Regions from separate parts of the Chitinimonas sp. JJ19 genome, predicted to be linked through region 1. Evidence: predicted binding sites of a transcription regulator. Region 1 holds the regulator's gene; the other holds the start of a gene.
What was found. The regulator NrdR, encoded in region 1, represses ribonucleotide reductase genes. The targets are predictions, from matches to a motif close to AAANACNATATATNGTNTTT.
Positions count from the first base shown of each region.

Region 2: a site for NrdR is predicted at 5,079-5,098, ahead of V7714_RS00615 (ribonucleoside-diphosphate reductase subunit alpha). Genes of this name have one in related genera too.

Region 1 covers NZ_JBAMDD010000003.1:39,895-48,436, forward strand. Annotated here, with positions in the region: gene V7714_RS04675 (M48 family metallopeptidase) at 1-323, shown strand, start outside; gene V7714_RS04680 (M16 family metallopeptidase) at 500-1,822, shown strand; gene V7714_RS04685 (M16 family metallopeptidase) at 1,822-3,219, shown strand; gene V7714_RS04690 (benzoate/H(+) symporter BenE family transporter) at 3,398-4,573, shown strand; gene V7714_RS04695 (aminopeptidase) at 4,573-5,679, shown strand; gene V7714_RS04700 (hypothetical protein) at 5,925-6,056, opposite strand; gene V7714_RS04705 (hypothetical protein) at 6,046-6,255, opposite strand; gene nrdR (transcriptional regulator NrdR) at 6,402-6,854, shown strand; gene V7714_RS04715 (DUF2157 domain-containing protein) at 6,851-7,924, shown strand; gene ribD (bifunctional diaminohydroxyphosphoribosylaminopyrimidine deaminase/5-amino-6-(5-phosphoribosylamino)uracil reductase RibD) at 7,921-8,542, shown strand, end outside.
Region 2 covers NZ_JBAMDD010000001.1:134,642-143,183, reverse strand. Annotated here, with positions in the region: gene V7714_RS00620 (ribonucleotide-diphosphate reductase subunit beta) at 12-1,169, opposite strand; gene V7714_RS00615 (ribonucleoside-diphosphate reductase subunit alpha) at 1,967-4,870, opposite strand; gene uvrB (excinuclease ABC subunit UvrB) at 5,377-7,395, opposite strand; gene V7714_RS00605 (putative bifunctional diguanylate cyclase/phosphodiesterase) at 7,577-8,542, shown strand, end outside.

The DNA of each region.
Region 1 (8,542 bases):
GCAAGGACGCTGGGCTGAGCCAGGACTCGGCTTGGGTGATGCTGGCATTGGCCGCCAGGGAGCGGGTGGATGGCAGCGTATATGCGGCAGCAATGACCGATATGGAACCGCAGGAGCGAGCGAGCCTGCTGGCTTTCCGCGATGCCTTGCTGGCCGGCCGCAATACTGCACAGGCCGAACGACTGCTGGATGGGTTGATGCCCAGTTTGCGTGGCGCAGCTTATGGCATGGGCGCCATCATGCTCGGCCCACAGGCGCCCAAGCATTGGCGCGAGGATAGCAAGCGCCTGCTGATGCCTTCTGAGCGGCCATATCTGGGGTGAGCTTCGTCACCTGTCTCATTTCATCGGGTTTTTTTGCGTTTCGTCGCAAGACCTCGGCTGTGGGCATGGGCTATGGCAACATGCCGCGCCGGTCAGCGCATGATCTGTCCCCTTGCCGTATGCGCAGGCGGCGAGTCCTGGGCGCGGCAAGATAGCCATATAAAGGAGCAATAACAATGAAGTGGAAAACCCTGCTCGCGGCCGGAGGCTTGGTGTTTGGCCTGACGGTTGCGCCGGCCCACGCCCTGACGGCCGATGAGGTGAAGACCTTTACGCTGGGCAATGGCATGAAGTTCCTGGTGCTGGAGAACAGTGCCATCCCCAATGCGAACTTCTACACCTTCTGGAAGGTGGGATCGCGCAATGAGGCACCCGGCATTACCGGGCTGTCGCACTTCTTCGAGCACATGATGTTCAATGGTGCCAAGGTCTATGGCCCCAAGCAGTTCGACCGCGTGATGGAATCCAAGGGTGGTTCCAACAACGCTTACACCTCCAATGATCTGACGGTTTACCAGGATTGGTTCCCCGCCTCATCGCTGGAAACCATATTTGCGCTGGAAGGCGACCGTATTGGCAATCTGGCCATCGACCCCAAGATGGTCGAGAGCGAGCGTGGTGTGGTGGCGTCCGAGCGCATCACGGGGCTGGAGAATTCCAACTGGCGCATGCTGAGCGAGGTGGTAGAAGCTGCCGCTTTCCGTGCGCATCCTTATTCCTGGCCGGTCATCGGGCATGAGTCCGATATCAAGGCCTGGACCCAGGAAGACCTGCGTCGTTACTTCGATACCTACTACGCCCCCAATAATGCAGTGGCCGTGATCGTGGGCGATGTGAAGTTCGACGAGGTGAAGCGTCTGGCTGAGCAATACATTGGGCCGGTACCCGCTCGCGCAGCGCCACCCGCAGTCCGCACGGTGGAGCCAGAACAGGTGGGCGAGCGCCGTGTGTTCGTGCGCAAGGAGTCGGTGACCACGCCCAATCTGATGGTGGCGTACAAGGTGCCGCAAACCAACCATCCCGATCACTACGCGCTGGATGTATTGCAAAGCCTGCTGGTCAGCGGCAAGACCTCGCGTCTCTACAAGGCGCTGGTGGACAAGCGCCTGGCCAGTGATGTGGATGCCGGGCAAGGCGATACGTTTGATCCCGGCCTGATGCAATTCTACGCTGTGGCTGCCGATGGCGTTGCTGCGGGCAAGCTGGAACAGGCCTTTACTGCCGAGCTGGATCGCGTGGTAAAGCAGGGCGTGACCGAGCAGGAGTTGCAGAAGGTCAAGAACCAGAAGGTGGTGGAGTTCTATCGCAGCCTGGAGACCATCAACGGCCAGGCGGCCAGCATAGGGCACTATGAGGTGTTCGGCGGCGACTACCGCAAGCTGTTTGATGTACCTGCTGCCTACAAGCGGCTCACGGTTGCCGATATCAAGACGGTTGCTGCCAAATACCTGAAGAAGTCGCAACGCACGGTTGGCGTGCTCGCGGCCAAGGAGGATTGATGATGCTGAAGATAACCTTCCTGGCTGGCTTGATTGCGCTGGCCGGTTCTGCCCTGGCAGGCGAATTCCGCCTGCCGGCCTATGCCACGGCCAAGCTGCCCAATGGCCTCAATGTCTACCTGATGGAGCGCCATGACGTCCCGCTGGTGGCCGTACGCGTGATCAGCCGTGCTGGTGGTGCGTTGGATGGCACCCAGGCTGGCCTGGCCAATTTGACGGCAGATGGCGTGCTGCTGGGCAGCAAGAAATACAGCAAGCAGGCACTGGATGATGCCTTTGATTTCCGTGGCGCCAATATCGGTGGTGGCAGCGGTGTCGAGTTCAGCATGGTGGCCGCCAGTTTTGCCCGCGATGATGTGGCGACCCTGCTGCCCATGCTGGCCGATATCGTCCAGCAGCCGAGTTTTCCGGAGCATGAGTTCGGCAAGCTGCGCGCACGCACCATGGATGAGTTGAAGCAGGCCAAGGAAAGCCCGCGCAACGTCATACGCAGTTATTACGCCAAGTTGCTTTATGGTGAAGGGGTTTATGGTAATCCGATAGAGGGGACGGGCAGCAGCCTGGCCAAGCTCAAGCGCAGCGATCTGGCGGCTTTCCACCGTCGCTACTATCGTCCTGACACCTCGGCCGTGGTGGTGGTAGGTGATTTCAAGACTGCTGAAATGCGTGGCCAGATAGAGCAGCTGTTCGGCGGCTGGCGCGCCGAGGGTGCGGCACCGGCGGCATTGCCGGCCAGCCCCACCCAGGCCAGCAAGGCGCGGGTGTTGCTGGTGAACAAGGAGGATGCGCGGGAAACCACCTTCTTGTTTGGCGGTGCGGGTATCTCGCGCGGCGACCCGGACTACGTACCCTTGCAGGTGATCAATACGGTGCTGGGAGGACGCTTCACTTCCTGGCTCAATGATGAGCTACGGGTGAACTCCGGCCTGACCTATGGGGCTGGCAGTGGCTTTACCACCTATGGCCAGAACGGCACATTTGCGGTATCCAGCTTTACCGCACTGCCCAAGACCGAAGCGGCGTTGGCGCTGGCCACCGAAACCTATCAGCGCCTGTGGACGCGCGGCATTGATGCCGAGACGCTGGAATCAGCCAAGGCCTATGTGAAGGGACAGTTCCCGCCCCGGTATGAGACGGGCGCGCAGCTTGCCGGTTTGCTGGGCGAGATGTTCATCTATGGTTTTGGCGATGAGCAGGTCAATCAGTTCAGCCAGAAGGTAGATAGCCTGACGCCGGAGCAGGCTCGTGTCCTGATAGACAAGCATTTCCCCAAGGACAAGCTGCAAATGGTGCTGGTCGGTAAGGCCGAGGCCATACGGCCCATCGCTGCCAAGTATGGCGAGGTGCTGGAGGTGGATATCAAGGCTGATGGTTTTGCCGCCAAGGCAACCAAGTAAGTCGTTGCTGCACGCTTGTTGTTAGTCAAGAGGAGTACCCAGAACGCCACGGTCAGCCGTGGCGTTTTGCTGGGTAGGTGGGGCGACTGTGTCGGCCACTGGCCATCAGGTGTACCGGGCTTGCGCTACATGGGCTAGTCTATTGTCTGGCTGTCCCTTATTGCTGGCGCCTTCTGACATGTACAAGCTGATCCCCCTGCCGTCACTTGCTGCCGGTTTCATTACCGTATTGGTGGGCTATACCAGCTCGGCGGCGATTATCTTCCAGGCGGCCCGGGCGGCTGGTGCCACCCCGGCTGAACTGGCTTCCTGGTTGATGGTGCTGGGTTTTGCCATGGGGCTGACCTGCATAGGTCTGTCCTTACGCTACCGCATTCCTGTTTCTACCGCCTGGTCCACGCCGGGTGCCGCCTTGCTGACTACCAGCCTGGCAGGCTACGGCATGGGTGAGGCCATTGGTGCGTTTGTCTTCTCGGCGGCCTTGATTACGTTGTGCGGTATCACGGGCTGGTTTGAACGGGCGATGAAATACATTCCGCTCTCCATTGCGGCGGCCATGTTGGCAGGGGTGTTGCTGAAATTCGGCATCAATGCCTTTACCGCCATGCAGGGGCAGTTCTGGATAGTGCTGCCCATGTTCCTGGCATATCTGTTGTTCAAGCGTTTTCTGCCCCGCTATGCCGTGGTGGCCGTGCTGCTGGTGGGGAGCTTGCTGGCTGCCTGGTTCGGCCTGATCAAGCTGGATGGGGTGAGCTTTGCCTTTGCCGCGCCAGTCTGGACCACACCGCAGTTCAGCTGGACTGCCATGATGGGCATAGGCCTGCCGCTGTTTATCGTGACCATGGCCTCGCAGAACATCCCCGGTGTTGCCGTGCTACGCTCCTCTGGCTACGAGCCCCCGGTTTCGGCCCTGGTGGGCTGGACAGGCTTCACCAACCTGCTGCTGGCGCCGTTCGGCTGTTTTGCCCTCAACCTGGCGGCCATCACTGCCGCCATCTGTGCCGGCAAGGAGGCGCACGAGGACCCTGCACAGCGTTATCGCGCCAGCGTGGCTGCTGGTGGCTTCTACCTGCTGCTGGGTTTGCTGGGGGGCTCGGTCGGGGCCTTGTTTGCGGCCTTCCCCACGGAGTTGGTCTTGGCCATTGCCGGCATTGCCTTGTTCGGGGCGCTCTCCAGCGGACTGGCCTTGGCCATGCGCGAGGACAATCAGCGTGAGCCCGCCTTGATCACTTTTCTGGTGACGGCATCGGGCGTCAGCCTGGGCGGTATAGGCTCTGCTTTCTGGGGCTTGGTGGCTGGCGTGCTGGCATTGGTGGTACTGAATCTGCGGGCTGCCAAGCCCAAGGTGGCCTGATGGCTGCATGGCTGGGACGGCTGCTGGGTTTGTTGTTCTGCCTGGGTGTAACGGGCTGTGCCAGCGTGGCGTTTGTTGGCCAGGCGGCAACCGGGCAGGCCGAGGTCATGAGTAAAGCCAGAGCCATAGACGAGGTACTGGCCGACCCGGCGACCACGCCTGAGACGGCGAACAAGCTGAGGCTGGCGCAACGGTTGCGTGAGTTCGCCATACGCGAGCTGAAGCTGCCCGATAATGCCAGCTACACCCGCTATGCTGATCTGGGCCGGCCCTATGCGCTGTGGAACATCGTCAGCACACCGCCGCTGTCGCTCAAACCCCAGGAAAGCTGCTTTCCTATTGCCGGTTGCCTGAGCTATAGGGGCTATTACAGCGAGGCCGAAGCCCAGCAATATGCAGAATCACGCAAGGCCCTGGGCGAGGATGTATTCCTTTACGGTGTTCCGGCTTATTCCACCCTGGGCTGGTTTTCGGACCCGCTGCTTAATACCACCCTACGCTACGACAAGGCTGTGCTTGCCAGGCTGATCTTTCACGAACTGGCCCATCAGCAGCTGTATATCAAGGACGACAGTGGTTTCAACGAGGCCTTCGCCACGGCCGTGGAGCTGGAGGGCTACGAGCGTTGGCTGGCACTGGAGGGCGATGCCGCAGCGCGTGAGGCTTATCCCAGGGCGGAGCAGCGGCGGCAGGCCTTCAGGCGGCTGATGGAGCAGGGCAGGGCGTTGCTGGAGGCTGTCTATACCAGCGAGCAGGCCGATGACGCCAAGCGTGCTGCCAAAGTCGAGATACAGGCTGAGCTGGAGCGCGGCTACCAAGCGCTGAAGGCGGAGTGGGGAGGCTATCTGGGCTATGACGCTTGGTTCCAGCCCCATCCCAACAATGCCCATATGGCGTCTCTGGCGACCTACCACGAGAAGGTACCGGCATTTCGGGCTTTGTTCAGGCAGTTGGGGGGCGATTTTTCGGCGTTTTATCTGGCGGTGCGCCAGTTGGCAGAAAAAAATCGGGCCGCCCGCGATGAAGCGCTGGCGGCCCTGAGAAGCGCTGCTGTCATAGGGGAGACGCAGCACGGAGCAACAACACCGTCCACAGCAGCGCCCTGAGCGTATGGTCAACATCAGGACGCTGCCCACCCCCCATGCCCTCGGGGAGAGGAGGAAGGGGGAGGGCACAAGAGGGCTTTCTGTCCCGGAACAGCCATCCTGTTGCGAACCCATTCATCATGCTGCGCTGCGGCAAGCCTAGCCATTGGCGGTTTCGGCATTCGGGAAAGCCGCAGTGCGGGGCTTTCCCTGGCACCCGCGCAGCCTGTTACAACCATCGATGACTTGCGTCCACCAACAGGCGCTCAGTCGTCCACGGTGGCGCAACGCCAGGCCATGGCCAGCAGGGCAAGCAGCAGCAGGCCTAGCACGTCAATCAGTCGAATACGCAGGCTCGGCTGGCGCGGTGGCGCGGCAATCAGTGGCTCAGCCAGCATGGCGGGTACCTGCTTGGGCCAGCACCGGCGAATCTGGCTGGGTAGGGGCGGCGGGCCGGGGGTCGGACACCAGTGCGTAGGTAAACAGCACGGTGACGGCGATGGTCAGCAGCGGCTCGGCAAAAAAGGTAGACGGTTTCGGATGGCGCGGTGAGTAAGGCATGGTCAGCTCTGTGAGGTGATTTGTGCGTTGCAGCATAAGTGGCGTTTGTTACGTCTGATCGAAATCGGCATGACAGACGTGTTTCTGTGCTGGCCGTGACCCTGTGCCAGTTGACTGGTTTTAGCCCGCTGCAGGCCGCGCCACGGTTAGAATGCCGGCTATTCAAGTAGCGGAGCAGCGAGATGAAATGCCCGTTCTGTGGCTCGGCCGATACCCAAGTGGTCGATACCCGCCTTTCGGAAGAAGGCGATAGCATCAGGCGACGGCGCAAATGTGCCGGGTGCGACAAGCGCTTTACCACTTTCGAGACGGCCGAGGTCAGGCCGCCACAAGTGGTTAAGGCCAATGGCAGCCGTGCCGACTACGACAGCAACAAGGTGAGGGTGAGCTTTCACCGTGCCCTGCATAAGCGGCCAGTGCCTACCCAACTGGTGGATGAAGCCATAGCCCGGATAGACCAGAAAGTGCTGTCGCTGGGCGAGCGCGAGGTGGAGTCACGGCGTATAGGCGAGATGGTGATGGCCGAACTGGCCAAGCTGGACAAGGTGGCGTATATCCGCTTTGCCTCGGTTTACCGCAGCTTCCAGGATGTGGATGACTTCCGCGACTTGATACGAGAGGTGAGCAAGAAATGAAGTTAAGCCGCCAAGATCTGACGCATGCCGAGACACAGGGCGTACTGCAGGCAGGCCAGGCAGATGCCTTGTGGCAGTTCCTGACCCAAGCCAATCCGGACGACCATGCGCAGTTCCGGTTTGCCCACGTGCTGTATTACCTGGGTGGTGCAATCGCCATCGCGGCCATGAGCCTGTTCATGACCGTGGGCTACGCCACCTGGGGGCCGGTTTCGCTGACGGTTTTCGCCCTTGCCTATGGTTTTCTGGCCTGGCGCCTGGGTGTCTGGTTTCTGGAGTCAAAGCAGCTGCGCATCCCCGCTGGCATCCTGCTGACGCTGAGCATTGTGCTGGTTCCCCTGGCGGTTTACGGCGTGGAGGCTGCCATGGGCCACTGGGACGATGGTGGCCAATACAGTGATTTCCATGTCTGGATAGACTGGCGCTGGCTGATCATGGAGCTGGCCACGCTGGTCGCCGCTGCCGTCATGCTGTGGCGCTACAGGCTGCCGTTCATGACCATGCCCGTGGCTGTCACTCTCTGGTATATGAGCATGGACGTGGCGGCCTGGATCGCCATGGGTCTGGCCAATTCAGACGACTATAGCGGCTATTACGCATCGGTGTGGGACCTGCGCAAGTTTGTCTCGCTCGGGTTTGGCTTGCTGATGCTGGCCTTGGCGCTGGTGATAGACCTGCGTACCCGGATGTTGAAGCAAGATTATGCGTTCTGGCTCTATCTGTTCGGGCTGCTGGCCTTCTGGGGGGCGCTGTCAGCCATGGATTCGGGCAGCCAGTTCGGCAAGCTTATCTATTGCGGCATCAATCTGGGCCTGATCTTTGTCGGCGCAGTGCTGTCGCGCCGTGCCTTTGCCGTTTTCGGCGGGTTGGGTGTGGCGGGTTATCTGGGCTATCTGGCCTACGATGTCTTTGAGGATAGCCTGCTGTTTGCCTTTACCTTGAGCCTGATCGGTTTGGCCATTGTGTTCGCTGGGGTGTGGTGGAACAAGCATGGCGCTGCGCTGGGTAGCCGCTGGCGGCGCCGCATTTCTCCCCAGTTGGCGGAGCTGATCGAGGCACGGCAGGCATGAGTTTCAGTGCAGCTGACCACGGTTTTATGGCGCAGGCCTTGCGGGTGGCGGAGGGGGGGCGGAGCATCACCACGCCCAATCCCAGCGTGGGCTGCGTGCTGGTGCGTGATGGCAGGCTGATCGGCCAGGGCCACACCCAGATTGCCGGTGGCCCGCACGCCGAGGTCATGGCCTTGCGTGATGCGATCGCCAGGGGCGAGACCCCGGTGGGCGCCACGGCTTATGTCACCCTTGAGCCCTGTGCCCATTATGGCCGCACGCCACCTTGCGCCAAGGGCCTGATCGAGGCGGGTGTTGCCAGGGTAGTGGCTGCCCTGGTTGACCCGCATACCTTGGTGGCTGGCAAGGGCTTGGCCATGCTGCGAGAGGCAGGTATTGCGGCCGAAGTTGGCCTGATGGCGCCGGAGGCACGCGAGTCGCTGAAGGGGTTTTTGTCCCGCATTGAGCGGCAGCGGCCTTGGTTGCGGCTAAAACTGGCAGCCAGCCTGGATGGCAAGACAGCACTGGCCAACGGCGAATCGCAATGGATTACCGGGCCGGCGGCCAGGGCGGATGTGCAAAGGCTGCGTGCCCGCTCCTGCGCCATGTTGACCGGTAGCGGTACGGTATTGAAGGACG
Region 2 (8,542 bases), on a different contig from region 1:
CGCCTTTCGAATCAATCCCAGCTCAACGCCCCACCCGATTGATACTCAATCACGCGGGTTTCGAAGAAGTTCTTTTCCTTCTTCAGGTCGATCATCTCGCTCATCCATGGGAAGGGGTTGGTCGCGCCGGGGAACAGCGGTTCCAGGCCGATCTGCTGCATGCGGCGGTTGCAGATGAAGCGCAGGTAGTCCTTGAACATGGAGGCATTCAGGCCCAGTACGCCACGGGGCATGGTGTCTTCGGCGTAGGCGTATTCCAGCTCCACGGCTTGCTGGAACAGCGCGGTCAGGCTTTGCTTGAAGGCGTCGGTCCAGAGGTGGGGGTTCTCGAGCTTGATGGTGTTGATCAGGTCGATACCGAAGTTACAGTGCATCGATTCATCGCGCAGGATGTACTGATACTGCTCGGCAGCGCCGGTCATCTTGTTCTGGCGGCCCAGCGACAGGATTTGCACAAAGCCCACGTAGAAGAACATGCCTTCCATGATGCAGGCGAACACAATCAGCGACTTGAGCAGTTGCTGGTCGGCCTCGGGCGTGCCGGTCTTGAAGTTGGGGTTGGTCAGTGCGTCGATGAACGGGATCAGGAAGTCGTCCTTGTCGCGGATGGACTTGATCTCGTGGTAGGCGTTGAAGATTTCGGCTTCATCCAGGCCCAGGCTTTCTACGATGTACTGGTAGGCGTGGGTGTGGATGGCTTCTTCGAATGCCTGGCGCAGCAGGAACTGGCGGCACTCTGGTGCAGTGATGTGGCGATAGGTGCCCAGCACGATGTTGTTGGCGGCCAGCGAATCGGCGGTCACAAAGAAGCCCAGGTTGCGCTTGACCACGCGGCGTTCGTCTTCGGTCAGGCCGTTGGGGTTCTTCCACAGCTCGATATCGCGCTGCATATTGATTTCCTGCGGCATCCAGTGGTTGGCGCAGGTGGCCAGGTATTTCTCCCAAGCCCATTTGTACTTGAATGGGACGAGCTGATTGACGTCGGTGCCGCCGTTGATGATGCGTTTGTCCACGGCGCTGACACGGCTGGTGGTGTGCGCTTGCACGCTGGCCGTGTTGTAGTCGGCTGCGGCTGGTGCGGCGGCGAACGCATATTGCGGCTGGGCCGGGGCTTGCGGGGCGGCCGGCTTGGCGGCGGGTTGTGCGGGGGTATCGTCCCAAGACAGCATGTCGTTTTCTCCCGATCTCTATCGTTGCTCAATCAATTTCAAATAAGACCGCTCCAGCGCAGGAACGATCAAAAATCTTTGCTACGGAGCGCCCAGCTCCCGTCGGCGTCGCCGAGCAGGGAACCCGGCGCAGCCGGGCGACACCGTCGGGTCGCCTTTCTTTGCTTACTTTCTTTGGCGAAGCAAAGAAAGTAAGGCGGCTGCGGGACGCACTCCCGCTGAAAACACTCGCGGCCTAGCCACTAAACACTTCCGGTTAAGCAAACCAAACAATCAGCTGATTTGCTTAACAGGAAGGGCTCTACCGAACCCTTCTTTCCTACCTTACTGCTTTGTCGGCTCCAGCATCGGGCTTCGTCTTGGATGCGCACAAATGGTGGCAGAGGGACTCCCACACCACCATGCCGTTCAGATCAAGCCCGTGATGCTCCAACATCACGGGCTTTCTCATTTCTGCGACTTCAAAACTACTTACTGACTACTACCACTTAGGCCAGGCGGCCCGCCAAGCCTTGAGCCGGCCCGGCGATGTCGGCATCTGCTGGGCGGCGCGGGCAGCTGCCAGCACCTCGCCCAGCGTCAGCTCGGCTTTCGCCGAGCCTGCCACTGCGTCACTGGCAGGCTTCGCACTACCGACTGCGTCGGCGGTGGTCTCACGACCGCCCGGGATTGTGGCCTCAAAGCTATCCCTCGCGCTCAGCCTGTCATTGACAGACTCTGCACTACCGACTGCGTCAGCGGCGGTCTCACGACCGCCCGGGATTGTGGCTTCGCCGCTATCCCTCACGCTCAGCCTGTCATTGACAGGCTTCGCACTCGGGATTGTCAATGCTGCAAAACTTTGCCGACTCAGCGGCGCCCTCCCCTGCGGCATAGCTAGCGGCAGCTGCCGGGGCTGCGGCGATCTGGCCACCGCCCACGGGCACGGCGTTCAGTTCACCACCACGGCCGGTGGATTTTTCGGCGCTGGATGCCGACAGGGTGCGCAGGTAGTAAGTGGTCTTCAGGCCACGTACCCAGGCCAGGCGGTACAGGTCGTCCATCTTCTTGCCGCTGGCACCGGCCATGTAGATATTCAGGCTTTGTGCCTGGTCTATCCACTTCTGGCGGCGCGAGGCGCATTCCACCAGCCATTGGGCTTCCACTTCAAAGGCGGTGGCGTAGATGTCCTTGAGGTCTTGCGGTACGCGGTCGATGCGGTACAGCGAGCCGTCGAAGTACTTGATGTCGCCTATCATCACGTCGTCCCACAGGCCGCGTTCCTTCAGGTCGTGCACCAGGTGTTCGTTGATCACCGTGAATTCGCCCGAGAGGTTGGATTTCACGAAGATGTTCTGGTAGTTCGGCTCGATCGAGGCCGATACGCCGACGATGTTGGCAATGGTCGCGGTCGGGGCGATGGCCAAGCAGTTGGAGTTGCGCATGCCGTAGGTGGCGATGCGGGCGCGCAGGGTGGCCCAATCCAGGGTTTCGCTGCGATCCATTTCAACATAGCCACCGCGTGCTTCGGCCAGCATGTCGATGCTGTCTTGCGGCAGGATGCCCTTGGACCACAGGCTACCGGCGTAGCTGGGGTACTTGCCGCGCTCTTCGGCCAACTCGGTGCTGGCGTAGTAGGCGTGGTAGGCCACCACTTCCATCGAGCGGTCGGCGAATTCGACTGCGGCGTCCGATGCGTAAGGTACGCGCAGCATGTGCAGGCAATCCTGGAAGCCCATGATGCCCATGCCCACGGGGCGGTGCTTGAGGTTGGAGTTGCGTGCCTTCTTGACCGGGTAGAAGTTGATATCAATCACGTTGTCCAGCATGCGCATGGCGGTGCGGACGGTACGCTTCACCTTGTCGCCATCCAGGCTGAACTGGCCGTCGGCACCCTTCACCATGTGGTTGACCAGGTTCACCGAACCCAGGTTACACACAGCGATTTCGTTGTCGTTGGTGTTCAGTGTGATCTCGGTACACAGGTTGGACGAGTGCACCACACCCACGTGCTGCTGCGGGCTGCGGATATTGCAGGGGTCCTTGAAGGTGAACCAGGGGTGGCCGGTTTCAAACAGCATGGTCAGCATCTTGCGCCACAGCTGCAGGGCCGGGATCTTCTTGTATACGCGCATCTCGCCGCGCTCTGCCTTGGCTTCGTAGCGGACGTAGGCTTCTTCAAAGGCCTTGCCAAACAGTTCATGCAGGTCGGGCACTTCGCTGGGGCTGAACAGCGACCATTCACCGCCTTCAATCACGCGCTTCATGAACAGGTCCGGTATCCAGTTCGCGGTGTTCATGTCGTGGGTGCGGCGGCGGTCATCGCCGGTGTTCTTGCGCAGTTCGAGGAACTCCTCGATATCGGCGTGCCAGGTTTCCAGGTAGGCACACACGGCGCCCTTGCGCTTGCCGCCCTGGTTCACTGCCACGGCGGTGTCGTTCACCACCTTGAGGAAGGGAACAATACCTTGCGACTTGCCGTTGGTGCCCTTGATATGCGAGCCCAGGGCGCGCACCGGGGTCCAGTCGTTGCCCAGGCCGCCGGCAAACTTCGACAGCAGTGCGTTTTCCTTCAGGCCTTCATAGATACCATCGAGGTCATCGGCAATGGTGGTCAGGTAGCAGCTGGAGAGCTGCGAGCGCAGGGTGCCCGAGTTGAACAGGGTCGGGGTCGACGACATGAAGTCGAAGGTCGACAGCACGTTGTAGAACTCGATGGCACGGGCTTCGCGATCAATCTCGCGGATAGCCAGGCCCATGGCCACGCGCATGAAGAAGGCCTGCGGCAGCTCGATACGATGGCCGTGGATATGCAGGAAGTAACGATCGAACAGGGTTTGCAGGCCCAGGTAGTCGAACTGGTAGTCGCGCTCGTACTTCATGGCAGCGCCCAGGCGCGCCAGGTCGAACTGGGCCAGCTCCGGGTCCAGCAGCTCGGCCTCAATACCCTGCTTGATGAACTTGGGGAAATACTCGGCGTAACGGGTCGCCATTTCCTCGTGGGTAACTTCTTCTTCCAGCACTTCGCGGCGCAGGCTGTGCATCAGCAGGCGGGCGGTCACGCGGCTGTAGGCGGGTTCCTTCTCGATCAGCTGGCGGGCGGACAGCACGGCAGACTTGCGTACTTCCTCGGCCGGCACGCCGTCGTACAGGTTCTTCAGGGTCTCGGTAATGATGTGCTCGGGGTCGGTCACCGTCTCGTAGCCCGAACAGGCCGATTGCACAATGGCGCGCAGCTTGGCCACATCCAGCGGCTTGCTCACGCCTTCGTCATTGATATTGATGCCGGCCACTGGGGCATGCTCTGCCTCACCCTTGGCCAGGCGTTCCTGATGCCGGCGCTCGCGGTACAGCACATAGGCACGGGCCACATCGTGCTCGCCCGAGCGCATCAGGGCCAGTTCAACCTGGTCCTGGATATCTTCAATGTGGATGGCGCCGCCTTCAGGCTTGCGGCGCATCAGGGCGTTCACCACCAGGTCGGTCACACGCTGCACCGTCTCGCGCACCGAGGCCGATTGCGCAGCAGCACCACCATGCACAGCCAGGAAGGCCTTGGTCACGGCAACCGAGATCTTCATAGGTTCGAACGGCACGACGGCACCGTTGCGGCGTATGGTTTTGTACTCGGCAACCTGCTGAGCGGCAGTCGAACCCACGCTGTCGTTACCCTGTGGGTACGAGGCGCGTGTGGTGCTGGCGGTATCGGTGGTGGCGTACATGTGAGGACTTCCCCTTTTCTAGGTGTTGATTGCCTACGAGACCCTGGGCGCCATGCGCGCCAAGGCCCCGAGCTGGGTGGGATGTTCAGATGGTGCGTAGGCTGGCAGGAGATGCCTGTTCAGCCCGTCTACCCTGAACGCACACCCTAAAAGTACATTCCGGCAGGCCCGGAATGGGGTGTGCATAATTCTGTGTAGAAAATGTGGAAAACACTATATGTAGTGTTTTTTGACTGCTCTGACTACTAATTCTAGTGATGCGACCCGCCGCAAGCAACAGTTGTTTTTACCACCCCGTAGATACTGGGCCTAACGCAACAGGCCAGCCGCAATCGGCACCAGGGCCGCCGTTTTTGCAGGCCCGATGCCCCCTGGCGGGACTGTGGATAATTCTGGGGACAACTACGGCACGGTGGCAAAACCGGGCAAACAATGCCGCAATCGCAGCATAAAAAAAGCGCCCTTGCCTTGCGCAAGGGCGCTCCTGTTTCGGGGGTGATACGCCGTCAACCAGCGCCAAAAACCCGCTCGCGCAGCTTGTGCAACTGGTCGCGTAGTTCGGCCGCCTTCTCGAACTCCAGGTTCTTGGCCGCCTCCATCATGGATTTTTCTATCTGCTTGAGCTGCTTGGCCAGCGTCTTCTCATCCATATCCTCCAGCAGGATACGGCCCTGGCGTTCCAGCCGCTCGGCGCGGGCGGCATCTTCGTCATACACCCCGTCGATAATGTCCTTGATGCGCTTGACCACGCCCCGTGGGGTGATTCCGTTGGCTTCGTTGAACGCCACCTGCTTGGCCCGCCGCCGCTCGGTCTCGTCGATGGCGCGGCGCATGCTGTCGGTAATCCGGTCGCCATAGAGTATGGCGGTGCCGTTCAGGTTACGGGCGGCACGGCCTATGGTCTGTATCAACGAGCGCTCGCTGCGCAGAAAGCCTTCCTTGTCTGCATCCAGTATGGCTACCAGCGATACCTCGGGAATATCCAGGCCCTCGCGCAGCAAGTTGATGCCGATCAGCACATCAAACTCGCCCAGGCGCAGGTCGCGCAATATCTCCACCCGCTCCACCGTGTCGATATCCGAATGCAGGTAACGCACCTTGATATGGTGCTCGGTAAAGTAATCGGTCAGCTGCTCCGCCATGCGTTTGGTGAGCGTGGTCACCAACACCCGTTCGCCTACGTCGGTGCGCTTGCGTATCTCGCTCATCAGGTCGTCAACCTGGGTGGTGACCGGCCGCACATGGATAACCGGGTCCACCAGGCCGGTAGGACGTACCAGTTGCTCCACCACCTTGCCCTGGTGCTCGGCCTCGTACTTGGCTGGGGTGGCCGAGACAAACACCGTCTGCGGCATCATGGTCTCGAATTCCTCGAACTTGAGCGGCCGGTTGTCCAGCGCGCTGGGCAGGCGGAAGCCATAATCGACCAGATTCTCCTTGCGCGACCTGTCGCCCTTGTACATGGCACCCACCTGGCCGATCAGCACATGCGACTCGTCCAGGAACATCAAGGCGCCTTCGGGCAAGTAGTCGATCAGCGTGGGCGGCGGCGAGCCAGCCGGCTTGCCCGAGAAATGCCGCGAGTAGTTTTCAATGCCCTTGCAAAAGCCCATCTCCTGCAGCATTTCCAGGTCGAACTTGGTCCGCTGGTCCAGCCGCTGCGCCTCTACCAGCTTATGTTCCTTGTGATAGAACTCCAGCCGGGTACGCAGCTCTTCCTTGATGGTCTCGATGGCGCGCAGCACTGTGGCGCGCGGGGTGACATAGTGGCTGGAGGGGAACACGGTAAAACGCCCCACCCGTTGCTTGATATGGCCGGTCAGCGGGTCGAACAGCTGTATCTGCTCAATCTCGTCGTCAAACATGCCGATACGCACTGCCAGATCGGCATTTTCGGCGGGAAACACATCAATCACATCGCCGCGCACCCTAAAGGTACCGCGACCAAAGTCGATCTCATTGCGCTCATACTGCATCTGCACCAGGCGGGTCACTAATTCGGGCTGGGGCATTTTCTCCCCTTCCCGCACGTGCAGAATCATCTTGTGATAGTCGCTGGGGTCGCCAATACCGTAGATAGCCGATACGGTGGCCACGATGATGCAATCGGGCCGCTCCAGAATGGCCTTGGTGGCCGACAGGCGCATCTGCTCGATATGCTCGTTGATCTGCGAATCCTTCTCGATGAACAGATCACGGCTGGGCACATAGGCCTCGGGCTGGTAGTAATCGTAATAAGAGACGAAATACTCCACCGCGTTCTCGGGAAAGAACTCCCGGAACTCGGCATACAGCTGCGCCGCCAGAGTCTTGTTAGGTGCCATCACGATGGCCGGCCGGCCGGTGCGGGCAATCACATTGGCCATGGTGTAGGTCTTGCCCGACCCCGTCACCCCCAACAGCGTCTGAAAACGCAAGCCATCCTCCAGCCCCTCGACCAAGCCATCAATCGCAGAGGGCTGGTCGCCAGCAGGCGGAAAAGGCTGATGCAGGCGGTAAGGGCTATCGGGAAAAGTGACGATCATGGTGGCCTTTTGCAGAACCTGATTGAGAACCTATTAGATAAGGGCGGATAAAACACCGCCCGGACAAACAAGGGGGCAGCCTTTCTACCAACGCCAGCGATTGTAGCGCCACACAAGGCAAACCGGACGGAAGCAACAGAATCGGCTAAAGTATTTACACCATCCTTGCATCAGACTCGTCATGTCCGAACCCCAAGTACCCAAGCCGGATTGGTCTTACGCAGAAGCGCTGCTCGACCGCTTTGGGGATGCGGTATTGGTATTCGACAAGGAACTGGTCTGCCGCTTTGCCAATACAGCCGCCGCCGAAATGCTGGGCCGGCAGATGCAGGACGTGCTGGAACAACACGCCATGCAGCTCTACCCCAGCGAGCATGCAGACAAGTTCAACAAAGCCCTGGAGGCCGCGCTGGGTGGCCAGGTCACCCGCAATCGCGGCTGGCGGGATATCCCATCGCAAGGCCACCGCTGTCTTGATTTCCGCTTCGAGCCCTGCCTCACCGCCGATGGCCATATCGCCGGCGCCATGCACAGCGCACGCGACATCACCGAAATGGCCGAGGTAGAAGAGCGCGCCCGGCTCTCGGTCATGATGTTCGAGCACACCACCGAAGGCCTGATGATACTGGGTGCGGACAAGCGCATCCGGCTGGTCAACCCCGCTTTTACCGAGCTGACCGGCTTTAGCGCCGACGATGTGCTGAACGAACAACCCGAACACCTCACACCATCCGGCCAGGACGAGGCCAACCCCTATCCCGATATCTGGCACGCGCTGGAATACGACAATGCCTGGCAGGGCGAGGTAATCTACCGCCGCCGCGACGGCAGACTCATGCCCACCTGGCAGACCGTAGTGCGCGTGCGCGATGCCGCCGGCGAGGTAGAGCATTATCTGGCGATTTTCACCGACCTGACCGAACGCCAGCGTTTTGAGCAGCAACTGGAACGGCTGGTCTATTACGATGTGCTCACCAGCCTGCCCAACCGCGCGCTGCTGTCCGACCGCATCGCCCAGGCCATGTCGCGGGCCGAGCGCATGGGCAGCCATATGGCCCTGCTGTTTATCGATCTGGACCGCTTCAAGGCCATCAACGACACCCTGGGCAATCACCAGGGCGACCAGTTGCTTCGAGCGGTGGCCCAG